One region of the Megasphaera elsdenii DSM 20460 genome, then DNA from elsewhere that is predicted to be linked to it. Evidence: riboswitches for the same ligand, from Rfam matches in the RefSeq annotation. Region 1 holds a riboswitch; each other region holds the start of a gene.
The links. A riboswitch is a leader RNA that binds a small molecule or an ion and turns the genes downstream of it on or off. The one in region 1 is predicted to bind S-adenosylmethionine.

Region 1 (4,086 bases):
GGAAACATACGGCCTGGAAAGTTCCCATCTCATACCCATCTACTAAGGAGTGATTTTATGCCAACTACTCAGCAATTAACGGCTTATGCCCGCGTCCTCTTACAGAAGGGCCTGAACCTGCAGCAAGGCCAGACCCTGGTCATCAACGCCCCTGTCGAATCGCACGACTTCGTCGCCCTCTTGACAAAAGAGGCCTATACGGCCGGCGCCGCCCAGGTCGTCTGCAACTGGCGATCTGACGCCATGGCCCGCCTGCGCTACGAACACGAAGACCAGCAGTACTTCGAGTCCCTGCCGGACTGGCGCCGCGACTTCAGTCTCTATTACTACCATAAGAAAGCGGCCTTCCTCAGCCTCATCTCGGCCAACCCGTATCTCATGGACGGCATCGACACTAAGAAGATCTTCGCCCAGCAGAAGGCCCAGAACGAAGCCCTCAAGGAATACATCGACGGCATGATGGCCTCGAAGACGACGTGGCTCGTCGCCGCTGTCCCCAGTGCCATCTGGGCCAAGCTCCTCTATCCGGACCTCGACGCCGACGCCGCTTATGAAGCCTTGTGGAAGCAAATCCTCCAGTCATCCCGCGCCGACGGTGCCGATGCCCTGGCCGACTGGGACTCCCATCTGGCAGAGCTGAAGAAACGCCGGACCTGGATGACGGATCAGCACTTCACCAGCCTCCATTATACCAACAGCCTGGGGACGGACCTGACCCTCGGCCTGCCGGACGGCCATATCTGGCAGGGCGGAATGGAAGAGACGGCAGACCACCTGCTGTTCAACGCCAACATCCCGACGGAAGAAATCTATTCCGCGCCTAAGGCCGACGCCGTCAACGGCACGGTCTACAGCACCAAGCCCCTGGTCTATAACGGCAACCTCATCGACAAGTTCCACCTGACCTTCAAAGACGGCAAAGTCGTCGCCGCAGCCGCCGAAACGGGTGAAGACGTCCTGAAGAAACTCATCGCCATCGACGAAGGCGCCTGCCGCCTCGGCGAAGTGGCCCTCATCCCTTACCATTCCCCCATTTCCCTGTCGGGCATCCTCTTCTATGAAACGCTCTTCGACGAAAACGCCTCGTGCCACCTGGCCCTGGGCGCATCGTATCCGACCTGCCTGGCTGGCGGCGCCGATATGGACAAAGACGCCATCGCCGCAGCCGGTCTCAACGATTCCATGATCCACGTCGATTTCATGGTCGGTTCGCCGGACCTGACCATCACCGGGACCAAGGCAGACGGCACGACGGTGCCGGTCTTTACCCATGGCGACTGGGCACAATAACGATTTTCCATTGACAAGCCCGGCCATCCGTGCTATTATAAGACGCAACAACCATATACCCTTCATCCAGAGCAGCTGAGGGACTGGCCCGATGACGCTGCGGCAACCCCCTATCGGGAAGGTGCCAATTCCAACGGAACATTCCGACAGATGAAATGAAACCGTATATACGGCCGTCATCTGCATGACGGCCTTTTTTGTTGTTGTTTTTCCCTAGTTACGCCTATTTTAAGGAGTTGATATTGTGATTACACTGAAAAATATTACCAAGACCTACGGCGGCTCGGCTCAGGTCCAGGCCCTGAAAGGCATCAACCTGACCATCGAAGACGGCGAAATCTTCGGTATCATCGGCAAGAGCGGCGCCGGCAAATCGACGCTGGTCCGCTGCATCAATATGTTAGAGAAGCCGACGAGCGGCCAGGTCATCATCGACGACAAGGACCTGACCAAGATGAGTGAATCCCAGTTGCGGGCAGAACGCAAGAACATCGGCATGATTTTCCAGCATTTCAATCTGTTATCATCCCGTACGGTTGCCGAAAACATTGCCTTCCCGCTGGAACTGATTGGGGCCTCGAAAGACGTCATCGAAAAGAAAGTCGCATCTCTTCTGGACCTGGTCGGCCTCAGCGACCGGGCCGGCAATTACCCGTCCCAGCTCTCGGGTGGCCAGAAACAGCGTGTCGGCATTGCCCGCGCCCTGGCCAGCGACCCGAAGATCCTGCTCTGCGACGAAGCCACATCGGCCTTGGACCCGCAGACAACGAAATCCATCCTGGAACTGCTCCAGGACATCAACAAGCGCCTGGGCATCACCATCGTCGTCATCACCCATGAAATGGCCGTCGTCAAGGAAATCTGCCATCGCGTCGCCGTCATCGAAAGCGGCGTCATCAAGGAAATGGGCCGCGTCGTCGACATCTTCACCAATCCTCAGTCCCAGACGATGAAAGACTTCGTCACGTCCATCATCAACATGGAACTGCCGGCAGGCATCAAGAACCTGGGCGTCACCAATCAGCCTGCACCGGACCGCAACATGCTCGTCCGCCTGCGCTTCAAAGGCGCTGCCACCAACGATCCCGTCGTCGCCGACGTCGTCCGCAAGTTCAACGTCGAAGTCAGCGTCCTCTATGGCAACATCGACTATATCCAGGATGAACCCTTCGGCTACCTCATCGTCGTCATCATGGGCGATATGGAAACACAGGCCAAGGCATTCTCGTATATCAAAACATTACCGATTGGAAGTGAGGTTTTAGGTTATGTCCCAAGAAATAATTAAGTTAATGCTCCAAGGCATTCAAGAAACATTCTATATGGTCGCTGTCGCCACGATCATCGGCGGCATCATCGGTATTCCCCTGGGTATCACCCTGGTCACGACCAGCAAAGGCCATATCCTGGAAAACCGCTTCATCAATCAGATTCTTGGAACCATCGTCAACATCATCCGTTCCATTCCGTTCATCATCCTCATGGTCGCCATCATCCCGCTGACGCGCCTCATTGCCGGCACGTCCATCGGTACGACGGCAGCCTGCGTCCCCTTGACCATCGTCGCCATCCCCTTCCTGAGCCGTCTCGTCGAAACGTCCATCCGCGACGTCGATTTCGGCCTCGTCGAAGCGGCCGAATCCATGGGGGCTACGCCCTTCCAGATCATCCGCAAGGTCCTTATCCCGGAAGCCCTGCCGACGATCATCAATAACATCACCGTCCTCATCGTCAACCTCATCGGGGCATCGGCCATGGCCGGCGCCATCGGCGGTGGCGGCCTCGGGGATATCGCCATCCGCTACGGTTACCAGCGATTCCGTCCCGACGTCATGCTGGCGACGATCATCATCCTCATCGTCGTCGTCAACGTCATCCAGGCCGGCGGCGACTTCGCATCGAGAAAAAAGAATAAGAAATGATAGAAAAAGGGCTTGTCGCGTATGCGACAAGCCCTTTTTCTGTAGGGGCCGTCCCGGAGGGCGGCCCGCTCATGACAATGGGTCACGGGAGTCTTACATATACCCGACGGGTTCGTGAATGGGATTCCCACAACGGGGCGCCCCTTGGGACGGCCCCTACAAACCACGAACCACTAACTACGAATCTCCAATGCCCCTACAATATCCTGGATGTGTTCGATGCCTTCGTCCTTACAATACTGGTCCAGGCCTTCGGCGATGGTTTCTACGGCTCTGGGGTCCACGAAGTTATGGGCCCCGACGGCGACGGCGCTGGCACCGGCCAGCATAAATTCGACGGCGTCCTGCCAAGTCGTGATACCGCCCAGGCCGAGGATGGGGATGGATACGGCCTGAGCCGTCTGCCATACCATGCGCAGGGCAATGGGTTTCACAGCCGGGCCGGACAGGCCGCCTGTGATGTTGCCCAACAGGGGGCGGCGGCTCTTGATGTCGATGGCCATGCCCGTCAGGGTATTGATGAGCGATACGGCGTCGGCACCAGCCGCTTCGACGGCTTTAGCCATGACCGTAATATCCGTGACGTTCGGCGACAACTTGACGATGACCGGTTTCTTCGTATGGTCCTTGACGCTGCGCGTGACTGCAGCGGCCGCTTCCGGCTGGGTCCCGAAGACGATGCCCCCTTCTTTGACATTGGGGCAGGAAATATTGACTTCCAGGGCGGCCACACCATCGACGTCGAGCTGGGCTGCCAATTCGCCGTACTCTTCGGCAGTACCGGCCGAAATATTGACGATGAGCGGCGTCTGGCAGGCCTTACGGACCTTGGGCAGGATGTCCCGCTTAAAGACTGCTACGCCCGGATTTTCCA
Region 2 (4,086 bases), 830 kb from region 1:
CTGCGTACCGACGCATCGTCGTTGTTGATGACCTTTCCGTCATAGAGAATCTCCCCGGATACGGGCTTTTCCAATCCCATGAGCAGGCGCGTCACCGTCGTCTTGCCGCAGCCGTTGCGGCCGCCGAGGCCGATAAATTCGCCCTCACCGATTTTTACATTTATGTGTTCCAATACGGGTACGCCGTTGCCGTAGTTGAAACTGACATCTTTCATTTCCAGCATCTTTCTCTCCCCTTCTGTCTGAAGACAACAAAAAACCTTCCGTCCCTATACAGGGACGAAAGGTTCGATTTCTTCCGCGGTGCCACCCAGATTGACTCAGTGAGTCCAGCTCTACATGTACGGCCCATAGCGATACACGTTTCTTTGATAGCGGTGGAAATACACCGTCGCACCCTACTGGTCACCGTTCAGGCCGCATCTCCCGAATCCATTCTATCCGCCGGTCCGTGCCGAACTCCCACTGCCATCGGCTCGCTGGAACTGCCACATCAGATATACTCGTTTCGTTCATCGACAAATCCATTTAGATTTTGCTTTATTATATACTTGTCAGGCGCTCATTGTCAAGCCTTACACCGCTTATTCAGCCGGTTCAATCGTACCGTTGTACTTGTCGGCAATGAATTTCTTGACGCCATCGGAATGGAAGATTTCAGCAATCTTCTTGTATGTCGGATTATCCTTATCTTGAGCTCGGACAGCCAGGACCATGACGGCCAGCGGTTCGTCTTTCGGTTCCAAGAAGATGCCCTGTTCCTTGACGTTAAGGCCGGCGCTCATGACGTAGTTCATAGTAATGACAGCCGCATCGACGTCACCGAGGCTGCGCGGCAGCTGGGCCGCTTCGATTTCTTTGAACTGGAAATGCTTGGGATTATCGACGACATCAGCCGGCGTAGCCTTGAATCCTACGCCCTCTTTAAGTTTCAGCAGCCCTGCGCGCTGAAGGAGCGCCAAGCCGCGGCCGCCGTTAGTCGGGTCATTGGGGATAGCAATGACAGCTCCGTCGGGCAAAGCGTCGACACTCTTATATTTATCGCTGTAAATCCCCATGCGCATGAGGATCGTGTTGCCAATAGGTACTAAATCCGTACCATTCTGCTTATTGAAATTATCCAGGAATGGCTTATGCTGGTAGCTGACCAAGTCAATATCTCCATCAGCCAGGGCCTTGTCCGGCGTAATGTAGTCGGAAAATTCGACGACTTTGATGTGAATCCCCTGTTTTTCTGCTTCCTTAGCCACGGCTTCGACGACTTCAGCATGAGGACCCGCTGTGGCTCCGATCTTGATTTCCTTGTCGCTGCTGCCGGCACTCTGGCCATTATCCCCCTGACCGCCGCAACCGGCAAGGCCGACAGCCAATACGGCTAATAAGGCAAGCGGTAAAAATTTCTTTTTCCATTGAATCATAACTGATTCCCCCTCTTTAGATTGTTGTCTAAATACTACGCTTTTAGTATAGTTTTGTCAATGCCCTTAAGATAGACCTTGACAAATAGCCTATCCATGATAAACTAAGAATCAAGACAACTTTAGAACGACATTTATCCAGAGTGGTGGAGGGACTGGCCCTATGAAGCCCGGCAACCGATAACGACGGTGCCAATTCCTGCGGATTATTCCGAGAGATAAAGAATCAGCCATCAAACCTCTTTCTCTTTCGGAAAGAGGTCTTTTTTATCTTTTCCCGCCAGAAGACTCCCACCTCTTAGGTGGGGGATGAATGGCGGTGCTTGAGTGGGTCCAAGGCCCGTAAAAAGCACAAAAACGCTGTAACTCATCTTAAAAATCATCACTATTTCCCACATAATAATCATATAATAAAAAAGGAGGTGAAAAATGTGTATCTTACTCAATCAAATGTCATCAGAAATCTTTCCAAAGAAGAATATGCCATGCTGCGGGAGATGTGCCAATACAGCAACAACCTCTACAACGTGGCTCTCTACAACATCAGGCAATACTATTTCCAAGAGAAGAAGTTCTTGAAATACGAAGAAAATTACCATGTCTGCAAGGAAAACGAAAACTACGGTCTGTTGCAGGCTGGCGTGTCTCAGCAGATATTGAAGGTGGCTGACCGCAGTTTCAAGTCATTCTTCAATCTCATAAAAAAGGCAAAATCAGGAGAATATCGCTTCAAGGACATCAAAATGCCTCACTATCGGGAAAAAGGCGGCATGTTCAACCTGATTCTCTCCACGAACGCCATAAACGTAAAAGATGGATTCTTGACGATCCCCATGAGTCGGGGATTTTCTAAACGGCATGGCCGTAAGCCAATCAAAATCCCTTTCCCTGCAAGACTGAAAGAGAAAACCATCAAGGAAGTCCGTATCTGTCCCATATATAATGGCAGATACTTCAAAATCCAGTATTACTATCTTCAGGAGAAAGAACCTCAAGACGTTTCACCGGACAATGTCCTTGCTATCGACATCGGTCTTGAAAATCTGGCAACTTGCGTGACCAACACCGGGACGGCGTTCATCATGGACGGGCGTAAACTTAAATCAATCAACCAGTATTGGAACAAGCAGAAAGCCTACTATCAGGGGATTGCCGACAAACAAGGACAGAAGAAAACGCACAGGCTCTATGCCTTAGCAAGAAAACGTAATAATCGGACACAGGACTACCTCCGCAAGGTTGCCCGCTATATCATCAACTACTGTATCGAACACCGTATCGGAACCATCGTCTGTGGTTATAACGGTGACTTTAAACGTAGTATCGACCTGGGTAGGATAACCAACCAGCAGTTTACGCAAATCAGTTTCGGTAATCTGCGTGAAACACTGGAAGGACTTTGCGAGCGTTACGGTATGCGATATATCGAACAGGAAGAATCTTACACTTCTCAAGCAAGTTGCTTGGATTTAGACGATATTCCTGTCTATAATCCTGAACAGCCGTATACTGGCACGTTCAGTGGGAAGCGTATCCACCGTGGCTTGTACCAGTTCGCCGATGGCAGGATGGCCAACGCGGATGTGAATGGAGCATACAACATACTCCGTAAAAGTAAGCAGAACTTCGATTTCGAGGGACTGTGTAAGGGGCTTTTGGACAGCCCTTTGAGAATAAGGATATCCTGACAGCTAACTCCTTTGGAATAGGCTGTCAGGCGTTAGTCCATGTATCAAATTTCTCAAGAATCTCCCGCTTCTATAAGCGGGAGAGGTTCAAGGATAATGACGGAACAGAAAAGTCTATACTACATCATTAGGAGGAATCTTTATGAAAAATCTCAAGAAACTTTCCATTCTCGCCGCTTCAGCCCTGCTGGCCATCGCCGTCCTGGCTGCCGGCTGCGGCAGTGATTCCGCTTCCAGCGGCTCGTCTTCCAAGAACACGACAGTCACCGTCGGCGCCACGCCCGTACCGCACGGTGAAATCCTGAATGAAGTCAAACCGCTCCTGGCCAAAGAAGGGGTCGACCTGAAAGTCGTCGAATTCACGGACTATGTCAAACCGAACCTGGCCCTGAACGATAAGGAAATCGACGCCAACTTCTTCCAGCATTCACCGTACCTCGACAAATTCAATAGCGAACACGGCACAAAATTGAAAGCCATCGCTAAGATCCACGTCGAACCAATGGGCATTTATTCCCATAAAGTCAAGGACTTGAAAGACGTCGCTGACGGCGCCAAAGTCGCCATCCCCAATGACCCGACCAACGGCGGCCGCGCCCTCCTCATCTTGCAGAGTGCCGGCCTCATCGGCTTGAAAGATGGCGGTAACATCACGTCGACCGTACAGGACGTCGAAAAGAACGATAAACACCTCCAGTTCGTCGAACTCGAAGCCGCTCAGATTCCCCGTTCCATCGATGACGTAGACATCGCCTTGATCAATACCAACTTTGCTATGGAAGCCGGTCTCAATCCGCTGAAAGACGCGCTCTTCCTGGAACCGAAGGATTCGCCGTATGCCAACGTCCTCGTCATCCGCGAAGGTGATGAAAACCGTCCGGAAATCCAGAAACTCGTCAAAGCCCTCCAGTCTCCGGAAATCAAGAAATTCATCGAAGACAAATACCAGGGTGCTATCCTGCCGAGCTTCTAACAGCTGG
Region 3 (4,086 bases), 990 kb from region 1:
GTCCATAAAATTGCCGGAACCATCGAAAAGATTATGGATATCGGCAAGGACTATCCCTTTGAAGTCAAGATCAATGCCCACATCGGCGACGGCAACCTGCACATCGTCCTCTGCAAGATGGACATGAGCGACGAAGAATGGGAAAAGAACGTCGAAGAATTCCATCAGCAAGTCTACGCCTATGCCTACAGCGTCGGCGGCCGCCTGGCCGGCGAACACGGCATCGGAGCCAAGAAATTAAAATACATGGAACAGTTCACACCAAAAGGCGAACTGAAAATCATGAAAACCATCAAGCGGGCCATGGACCCGAAAGACATCCTCAATCCGGGGAAAGTGATTGATGCGTAAGAAAAAAGCCTGCCCCTGCGGCAGGCTTTTTTAGTTTGACGTTTGATGTTTGACGTGATGGTTTCAAATTTATCCCTACTTACATCAAACTTCAAACATCAAACCTCAAACCTCAAACTTCCCCAACAGCCGCATGGCCATGACGGTCATGATGATTAAGAGGACTGTGACCAGGGTAAAGGAAATGGTCAGGCTGAAGACACGGCCGATGAAGCCCAGTACGGCCGGTGCCAGGAGGATGCCGACGTAGCCGATGGTACTGACTGCGGCGACGGCATCGGCGATGGGCATTTCTTTTTGCGTCCCCAAGAGGGAGTAAAAAACGGGGACCGTGTTGGCGCAGCCGATACCGATGAGGACGTATGACGCGAACAGTAACGGGCCGCCGCTGATGAGCAGGATTCCCAAAAAGCCGACAAAGGCGATGGGCAGGGAAAAAGCCAGGAGACGCCGCGGCCCGATATGCATGGTCAGGGAATCACCAGTCAGGCGGGACAGGAAGGCCGAAGCCGTGAACAGGGTCAGACCCAGGCCGGATTGGGAAATGTCGATGCCTTTTTCCGTCGTCATGAAGACGCCACTCCAATCGTTGATAGAGCCTTCGACGAGGAAAGATATCGTACAAATCAGCCCAATGAAGACAATCGTTCCTTTGGGCCGCACGAAATGGCTGCCGCCACGGCTTTCATTCCGCTCACTGTGAAGATGGGGCGAAAAGAAGAAGACACAGGCGGCAATCAGGACGGCACCGGCCAGGGCAACGCCTTGCCAGGGCAACCGAAATTGCAGCAGCAGGGCGAAAAAGGCAGCGCCGGCAAAGTTCCCCAAAGACCACATGGCCTGCATTCCCGACATGAGGCGCTTGCGGACTTTCCGTTCAATGAAGATGCCGTTGATGTTGACGACGACATCGAGCAGCCCCAGGGAGGAACCGAGGAGAACTGCCACCAGCAGCGCCGCAGTATAAGCCGGCACATAGCAGAGAACGTTCAAGACGACGGCAATGGACAGGCCGGCAGCAGTCAAAGAGCGGCGGCAGCCTAAGCGCCCGGCAATAGAGCCGGCCAGCATCATCATGATCAGGGCTCCCAAGCCGACGGCCAGCAAAAGAAAGCCCAGATGGTCGTCGGGAATCTGCAATTTCCGCTTCAGGAAAGGAATGAGCGATGCCCATGATGTAAAACCGAAGCCGCCAAGGAAGTAAAAGGCTTTGGCACTGTAAATCTGCCAAAGGATATCTCGTTTATTCAGCATTCCATCACCTCACAACAAAAAAGCCGGATAAGAAACCACCCAGGCCTGCAACTTTATCGAAGAACGTGTTTACGTACACGCCCTTCCTCCGCTACAGGACTGAAGTGACATCTTATCCGGCTCTATACCATACGAGTATAAGCCTCCGATGAGTTTTCTTATTATAACATAAAAAGAAATTTTTCTCAAGAAGCGCAGGATTGTCAAAAATTTCTTGACAGATTCCCCGCCAGGTGATAACATGTACACCAACAACAAAACATTGTCTTTCATCAAGAGCAGTCGAGGGAATGGCCCGATGACGCTGCGGCAACCCCCTATCGGGATAGGTGCCAAGTCCAGCGGTATATACCGGCAGATGAACGAATCGCAAATTGAGCCGTCATCTGTATGACGGCTTTTCTTTTTGACCGGCAAGCCCTTATATTCGTCATCCAGAAAGGAAATGATTACATGAATGCAACAGTAAAAAAACTCTTCGCCGCCGTCCTCATCACGACGACGTGCCTCTTTGCCGCCGGCTGCGGTTCGTCTTCCAATTCCGGTGCTTCCGGTGATAAAAAAGAAATCAAGATGGGCGTCACTGCCGGTCCCCACGCGGAAGTCATGGAAGAAGTCGCAAAAGAAGCAGCTAAACAGGGTATCACCATCAAAGTCGTCGAATTTAACGACTATGTCCAGCCGAACAAGGCCCTGGCCGAAGGCGATCTGGACATGAACTCCATGCAGCACCAGCCGTACATGGACAACGTCGTCAAGAAACAAGGCCTGAAGATCACGTCTATCGGCAAGACCATCATCCTGCCCATGGCTGTTTACTCGCACAAATATAAAGACATCAAAGATGTCGCCGACGGTGCCAAAGTCACCATCCCGAACGACCCGACCAACGGGGCCCGCGCCCTGCTCCTGATCCAGCAGGCCGGCCTGATCAAGTTGAAGAACGGCAACTCCGTCGACGCTTCGGTTACGGATATCACAGAAAATCCCAAGAACCTCCAGTTCGTCGAACTCGATGCCGCTCAGATTCCCCGTTCCCTCGACGACACGGACCTGGCTTGCGTCAACACCAACTACGCCATCCCGGCTGGCTTGAATCCGCAGAAGGATTCGATCCTCGTCGAATCGAAGGATTCGCCGTATGCTAACGTCATGGCAGTCCGTCAGGGCGACGAAAACAACGAAACATACAAGAAAGTCTTAGAAATCTACCAGTCGGAACCGATCAAGAAATTCATCGAAGAACACTTCCAGGGAACTATCCTGCCGGCATTTTAATGGCTCATGACTCGTAGGGGCCGCCCAAAGGGCGGCCCGCCTGATTCATCTCAAAAGGGCTTGTCGCACGTGCGACAAGCCCTTTACTTATGGTATAATAAAGATTGTCCATCAGATTCAGAAAGGAGACACTTTTTTATTATGAAAGCCGTATTTGTCGATTTCGAGATGAACCCTATCGGCCGGGACCAGAAGGAAGCGCGCCGCATCTGCAAGGGTGAAATCATCGAAATCGGTGCTGTCAAGATAGACGAAGACGGGAAGGAAATCTCGTCGTATAAAGAATATGTGCTGCCCGAATATACGACAGCCATGAACCAGACCTGTCAGGAATTGACGGGAATCACTATGGAAATGCTGGCCGGGAAGCCCCATTTCCGCCAGGCCTTCGACCATTTCCTGACTTGGTGCAACGAAGGCTGCCCCAATGCCTACGAAATGTTCGCCTGGAGCGAAAACGACTGGCGCCAACTGGACTGCGAACTCCGCCTCAAGGAAATCGACGAACACGACGACCGCGTCCGCTGGATGCTCGACCACTGGCAGAATTTCCAGCAGATTTACTGCAATCTCCTGGGCCTGGACAAAGTCATTTCCCTGGACAAGGCCGTCAGTACCCTGGGCGAAACCTTCGACGGCCAGATGCACGACGCCCTCTGGGACGCCCGCAACACATCCAAGCTCTATGTCTTATCAAAGAAGAAAGAAGAGTTTCGCGACATCATGCAGCCTATCATCGACGCCACCAAGCCGGCAGAACCGCTGACCTTCTCCCTGGCCGACGCCTTCCGCGCTGCCCGCAAGTAAAGAGGACACCATGGAAGATACGACACTCCGGATGATTTATATTTTTACAGACATCATCCTGCCCATGCTAGCTGGCTATGCCGCCAAACAGCGGCGCTGGCTGACGCCGGAACAGTCGAACTGGCTCATCCGCTTCAACATCATCGTCATCATGACCGCCTTGACCCTGCTCAGCTTCTGGGTCCTGCCCATGCGGACCGATTTACTGAGTCTGCCGTTCTTTGCCTTTTTCAACGGCCTCCTGCCCTTGGCGGTCGTCCTCTTACTGGGGCGGCAGCGCAAATTCTCATCCTTTGTCGACCGCGGCAGCTATCTCATCGCCGCCATCCCGGCCAATACCGGGACGCTCGGCGGCCTGTGCAGTTACATTCTCTACGGGGAAATGTCCTATGCCTA
Region 4 (4,086 bases), 110 kb from region 1:
AAGGGCGGCCCGCCACGAACCACGAGCCACTAACCACTAACCCGCCCTACGATGGCTTTGGCGAAGCCGTTGAGGTTGGTCGGGCCGATGGAGAGGATGGGGCAGCCTTTTTCTTTGGCTTCCGTAATGGCCCAGCGGACGAGGGGCGTCTTGCCATCTTCCATATTGACGACTAAGAGGGCCGATTCTTTCAGCAGCCGGTCATCCCCTGGCTGGCCGCTGATGAGGAGAATAGCACCAAAACGGCGCTGGATGCGGCGCTGCCAGTCTGGGTCGCCGCCGGCCAGGGCAAGCTGGCGCCCCGTGAGGAAGCGGTCGAGCTGACGCGTATAGTCGCGCTGGGTCATGAAGGAAGGCAGGTCCAGGCCGCGGTCTTCCGGCTCCCGGGCCGACCGAGACGCTTCCTGAGGCGTCACTTTCCGGTGCGCCTGTCCGCTGGAAAGGTCCGGCCGTACCTGACGCTTGTTGAGTTCCTTGCGCAGGGCCAGGAGTTCGGCGATTTGGCCGGATGCCGTTTCCTTGATCTTTTCGATATACTGTTCCTGCTTGCGGATGCGGTCTTCATATTGCTTGCGCTCCTGTTCGCGGCCGGCCCGTTCGCTTTCTAATTCCTGGCGCAGCCGTTCCAGTTCGGCCAGGACCGTCGTACGGTTTTTTGCTTCCAGGCGCAGGCGCAGGAGCTCTTCCTTATCGGCGTCCATCTGGGCCTTTTCCTCCCGCAGCTGCTGAAGTTCTTCTTTTTCCTTGCCCATCATCATGGCCGGCGTTTCCTGGCCGCCTGTGACGGCTTCGTCAGACCAGGGCTGGTCGCAGATGGCCATGAGATAAATGCCCAGGGCGTGGGCCACAGCGTGCTTGGCCATCTGTACATCTTCAAAGACGTTGGTCAGCTCAAGAATCTGGCTGTCCGTCTGGAGCATGAGCAGGTCGATGATGCCCATATAGGAAAAGGATTCCATGGTCTGCGCCATGTCGTAGCGTTCGAGGTGAATCGTGCCGGCGTAGATTTCTTCCGGGTTTTGTTGGGACGTATAATACGTATTGATGAGCAGCCGGTCTGCCGTCCGTTCGTAGATCCGCAGGACCAGGGCGTCTTCCTTGTTCGTGCCGGTGTAGCGGCTGAAGGTCAGCCGTTCCTGGGACAGGAGGGTCGTCACCAGGTTTGGGGTCTTATACCACTTGCCGAATACTTCGACTCGTTTGGCCAGCCGCAGGTCGCCGGGTTTGCTGCAGGTGGCATAATCAAAATAAGGGTCGTTGAAGAATATATCTCTAGGCCGCAATTTGGTCATATCTATCATCCTTTCTATCTTCTGTAGACATTATACCCCTGCCTGTAGGGAGGCGTCTAGTAGACAATGTTTTTTGGACATAAAAAATACTTGCAAAATAGGCAGACTTGAATTATAATGGATGAGCAAAACAAATAAAGAACCATCAAGAGACGACGGAGGGACTGGCCCTGTGATGTCGCAGCAACCTTCAGCTATGAAAGGTGCTAATTCCAGCAGTGATATACTGGCAGATGGGGATTAGAAGCCCCTCTCATGAAGTCATGGATGAGGGGAATTTTTTTTAAGGAGGATCACTCATGGCTAAAAATCGTGAATTCTTTACATCCGAATCCGTCACCGAAGGCCATCCCGATAAAATGGCCGACCAGATTTCGGACAGCATTTTGGATGCCATTCTTGCAAAAGATAAAAACGCCCGCGTTGCCTGCGAAACCTTGGTAACGACCGGCATGGTACACGTCGTCGGCGAAATCTCTACGACGTGCTACGTCGATATTCCGCACATCGTCCGCGAAACGATCCGCGATATCGGTTATACCCGCGCTAAATACGGCTTTGACTGCGATACCTGCGGCGTCCTCGTCTCCTTGGACGAACAGTCTCCGGATATCGCCATGGGCGTCGATGACGCCTTGGAAAAGAAGGAAGGCAATACAGATAAGTTCGATACCATCGGCGCTGGCGACCAGGGCATGATGTTCGGCTATGCTTCCAACGAAACGGACGACTACATGCCGCTGCCTATTTCTTTGGCACACCGTTTGGCCCGCCGCCTGGCAAAGGTCCGCAAAGACGGTACCTTGCCGTATCTCCGTCCCGATGGCAAGACTCAGGTCACTGTCGAATATGAAGACGGCAAACCCGTCCGCATCGACACCATCGTCATTTCGGCACAGCACAGCCCGGAAGTCAGCCGCGAACAGATTGAAAGCGATCTCCTCGAATTCGTCATCAAACCGGAACTTCCGGAAGGCTTGTTCGACGACAAGACGAAACTCTTCATCAACCCGACAGGCCGCTTCGTCATCGGCGGTCCCCAGGGCGACTCGGGCCTCACGGGCCGCAAGATCATCGTCGATACCTATGGCGGCATGGCTCGTCATGGCGGCGGTGCTTTCTCTGGCAAGGACCCCACAAAAGTCGACCGTTCGGCTGCCTATGCAGCTCGTTACGTCGCCAAGAACGTCGTCGCTGCCGGCTTGGCTGACAAATGCGAAATCCAGCTGGCTTATGCCATCGGCGTAGCCCGCCCGGTTTCCATCCACGTCGAAACCTTCGGCACGGGCAAAGTCCCGAACGAAAAGATCGTCGAACTCATTGAAAAGAACTTCGACCTTCGTCCGGCTGGCATCATCGCCATGCTCGACTTGCAGCGCCCGATTTACAAACAGACCGCTGCCTATGGCCACTTCGGCCGCAACGACCTCGACCTGCCTTGGGAAAAGACAGACAAAGCCGATACGCTCCGCAAAGAAGCCGGCTTATAAGAGGCGGTTCGATAAACTGAACATCCAAAAAAAGGGGACTGTCGCATCACTGCGCGGTCCCTTTTTAAGTGTCATTGTTTGCGGGCCGCCTTGACAGGACGGCCCCTACGAACCACAAACCACGAACTACGGAGGTGTTTCTTTGTTTGCTGAAATCATCATCAATACGACGGCGAAGCGGCTGCAGCAGACCTTTTCCTATATCGTCCCCGAGGGGATGGCTGTCCGCGTCGGCAGCCGCGTCCTCGTGCCTTTCGGTCATCGCCGGGAAGAAGGCATCGTCGTCGCCCTGCAGGAACACCTGGCGGAGCCGGCTGATTTCACGCTGAAGCCCATTGAAGGCCTGCTCTCGACGCAGACCGGCTTCCAGGAAGAGATGATCCGCACGGCCCTTTGGATCCGCGATTACTACGTCTGCAACTTGTCCGATGCCCTGCGCCTGTTCATGATCGATAAGAAAGGACTGGTCCGCCGCGATGTCGTATCGGCCGGACCGGCCCAGCCGCAGACAGCGGACGAAGCGCGGCTACAAACCTATGTGGCCGGAAAAGGGCGCTGTGAAAAAGGCGCACTGAGCCGCCGGTTCGGCCAAGACCTCGTCGAGAAGGCTTTGGCCAGCCAGGTCCTGACCAGCCGGATTTGTTATAAGAACCAGATTGCCGACAAGATGGAAGACTGGCTTTCTTTTGCTGCCGACGATACGGAAGCTATTCTCCATGGCCGTCGCCGCCAGCAGGAACTGCTCCAGGCCTTGAAAGCCAAGGGCGAAGGCCCTGTCTCTTATTGGCAGGGACAAGGCTACAGCCGCAATCTCATGCGCCGCCTCTGTGCGACGGGATTGGCCTGCTGGAGCCAGCGGCCGGCCAGGACGACGAATGTCTTGCCGAGCCTTGCCCGGGACGAAGCTTTTTCCCTGACAGCGGAACAGCAGCAGGCATTAAAGGTTATCGGAAGCGATGAGCATGGTAAAACCTACGTCCTCCACGGTATCACCAGCAGCGGCAAGACAGAAATCTACATGCAGTTAACCAGCCAGGCCCTGAAAAAAGGGAAACAGGTCGTCGTCTTAGTGCCGGAGATCGCCTTGACCGGCCAGATTGTCCGCCGCTTCCTGCGCCGTTTCGGCGACGATGTCGTCGTCATGCACAGCCAGCTGTCCCAGGGGGAGAAGCGCAACAACTGGCTGCGCATGCAGAACGGGACGAGTCATATCTGCATCGGTGCCCGGTCGGCGGTCTTCGCGGCGGCTCAGTCCATCGGTTTGTTCATCGTCGACGAAGCCCACGACAGCTCGTACAAGCAGG

Region 2: linked by a shared signal. The riboswitch ahead of C6362_RS05880 (RNA-guided endonuclease InsQ/TnpB family protein) and the one ahead of C6362_RS09930 (methionine ABC transporter ATP-binding protein) in region 1 are both predicted to bind S-adenosylmethionine.
Region 3: linked by a shared signal. The riboswitch ahead of C6362_RS05120 (MetQ/NlpA family ABC transporter substrate-binding protein) and the one ahead of C6362_RS09930 (methionine ABC transporter ATP-binding protein) in region 1 are both predicted to bind S-adenosylmethionine.
Region 4: linked by a shared signal. The riboswitch ahead of metK (methionine adenosyltransferase) and the one ahead of C6362_RS09930 (methionine ABC transporter ATP-binding protein) in region 1 are both predicted to bind S-adenosylmethionine.

The regions. Positions count from the first base shown of each region.
Region 1 is NZ_CP027570.1:2,086,450-2,090,535, reverse strand. It holds gene C6362_RS09940 (MATE family efflux transporter) at 1-53, shown strand, start outside; gene C6362_RS09935 (aminopeptidase) at 58-1,290, shown strand; SAM riboswitch class I at 1,350-1,447, shown strand; gene C6362_RS09930 (methionine ABC transporter ATP-binding protein) at 1,535-2,578, shown strand; gene C6362_RS09925 (methionine ABC transporter permease) at 2,559-3,212, shown strand; gene C6362_RS09920 (dihydroorotate dehydrogenase) at 3,386-4,086, opposite strand, start outside.
Region 2 is NZ_CP027570.1:1,254,303-1,258,388, reverse strand. It holds gene C6362_RS05890 (energy-coupling factor ABC transporter ATP-binding protein) at 1-224, opposite strand, end outside; gene C6362_RS05885 (MetQ/NlpA family ABC transporter substrate-binding protein) at 585-1,418, opposite strand; SAM riboswitch class I at 1,550-1,643, shown strand; gene C6362_RS05880 (RNA-guided endonuclease InsQ/TnpB family protein) at 1,850-3,106, shown strand; gene C6362_RS05875 (MetQ/NlpA family ABC transporter substrate-binding protein) at 3,249-4,079, shown strand.
Region 3 is NZ_CP027570.1:1,095,821-1,099,906, reverse strand. It holds gene C6362_RS05130 (FAD-binding oxidoreductase) at 1-351, shown strand, start outside; gene C6362_RS05125 (MFS transporter) at 457-1,605, opposite strand; SAM riboswitch class I at 1,872-1,970, shown strand; gene C6362_RS05120 (MetQ/NlpA family ABC transporter substrate-binding protein) at 2,059-2,883, shown strand; gene C6362_RS05115 (3'-5' exonuclease) at 3,025-3,690, shown strand; gene C6362_RS05110 (AEC family transporter) at 3,701-4,086, shown strand, end outside.
Region 4 is NZ_CP027570.1:2,197,578-2,201,663, forward strand. It holds gene C6362_RS10405 (hypothetical protein) at 30-1,292, opposite strand; SAM riboswitch class I at 1,432-1,532, shown strand; gene metK (methionine adenosyltransferase) at 1,592-2,782, shown strand; gene priA (replication restart helicase PriA) at 2,925-4,086, shown strand, end outside.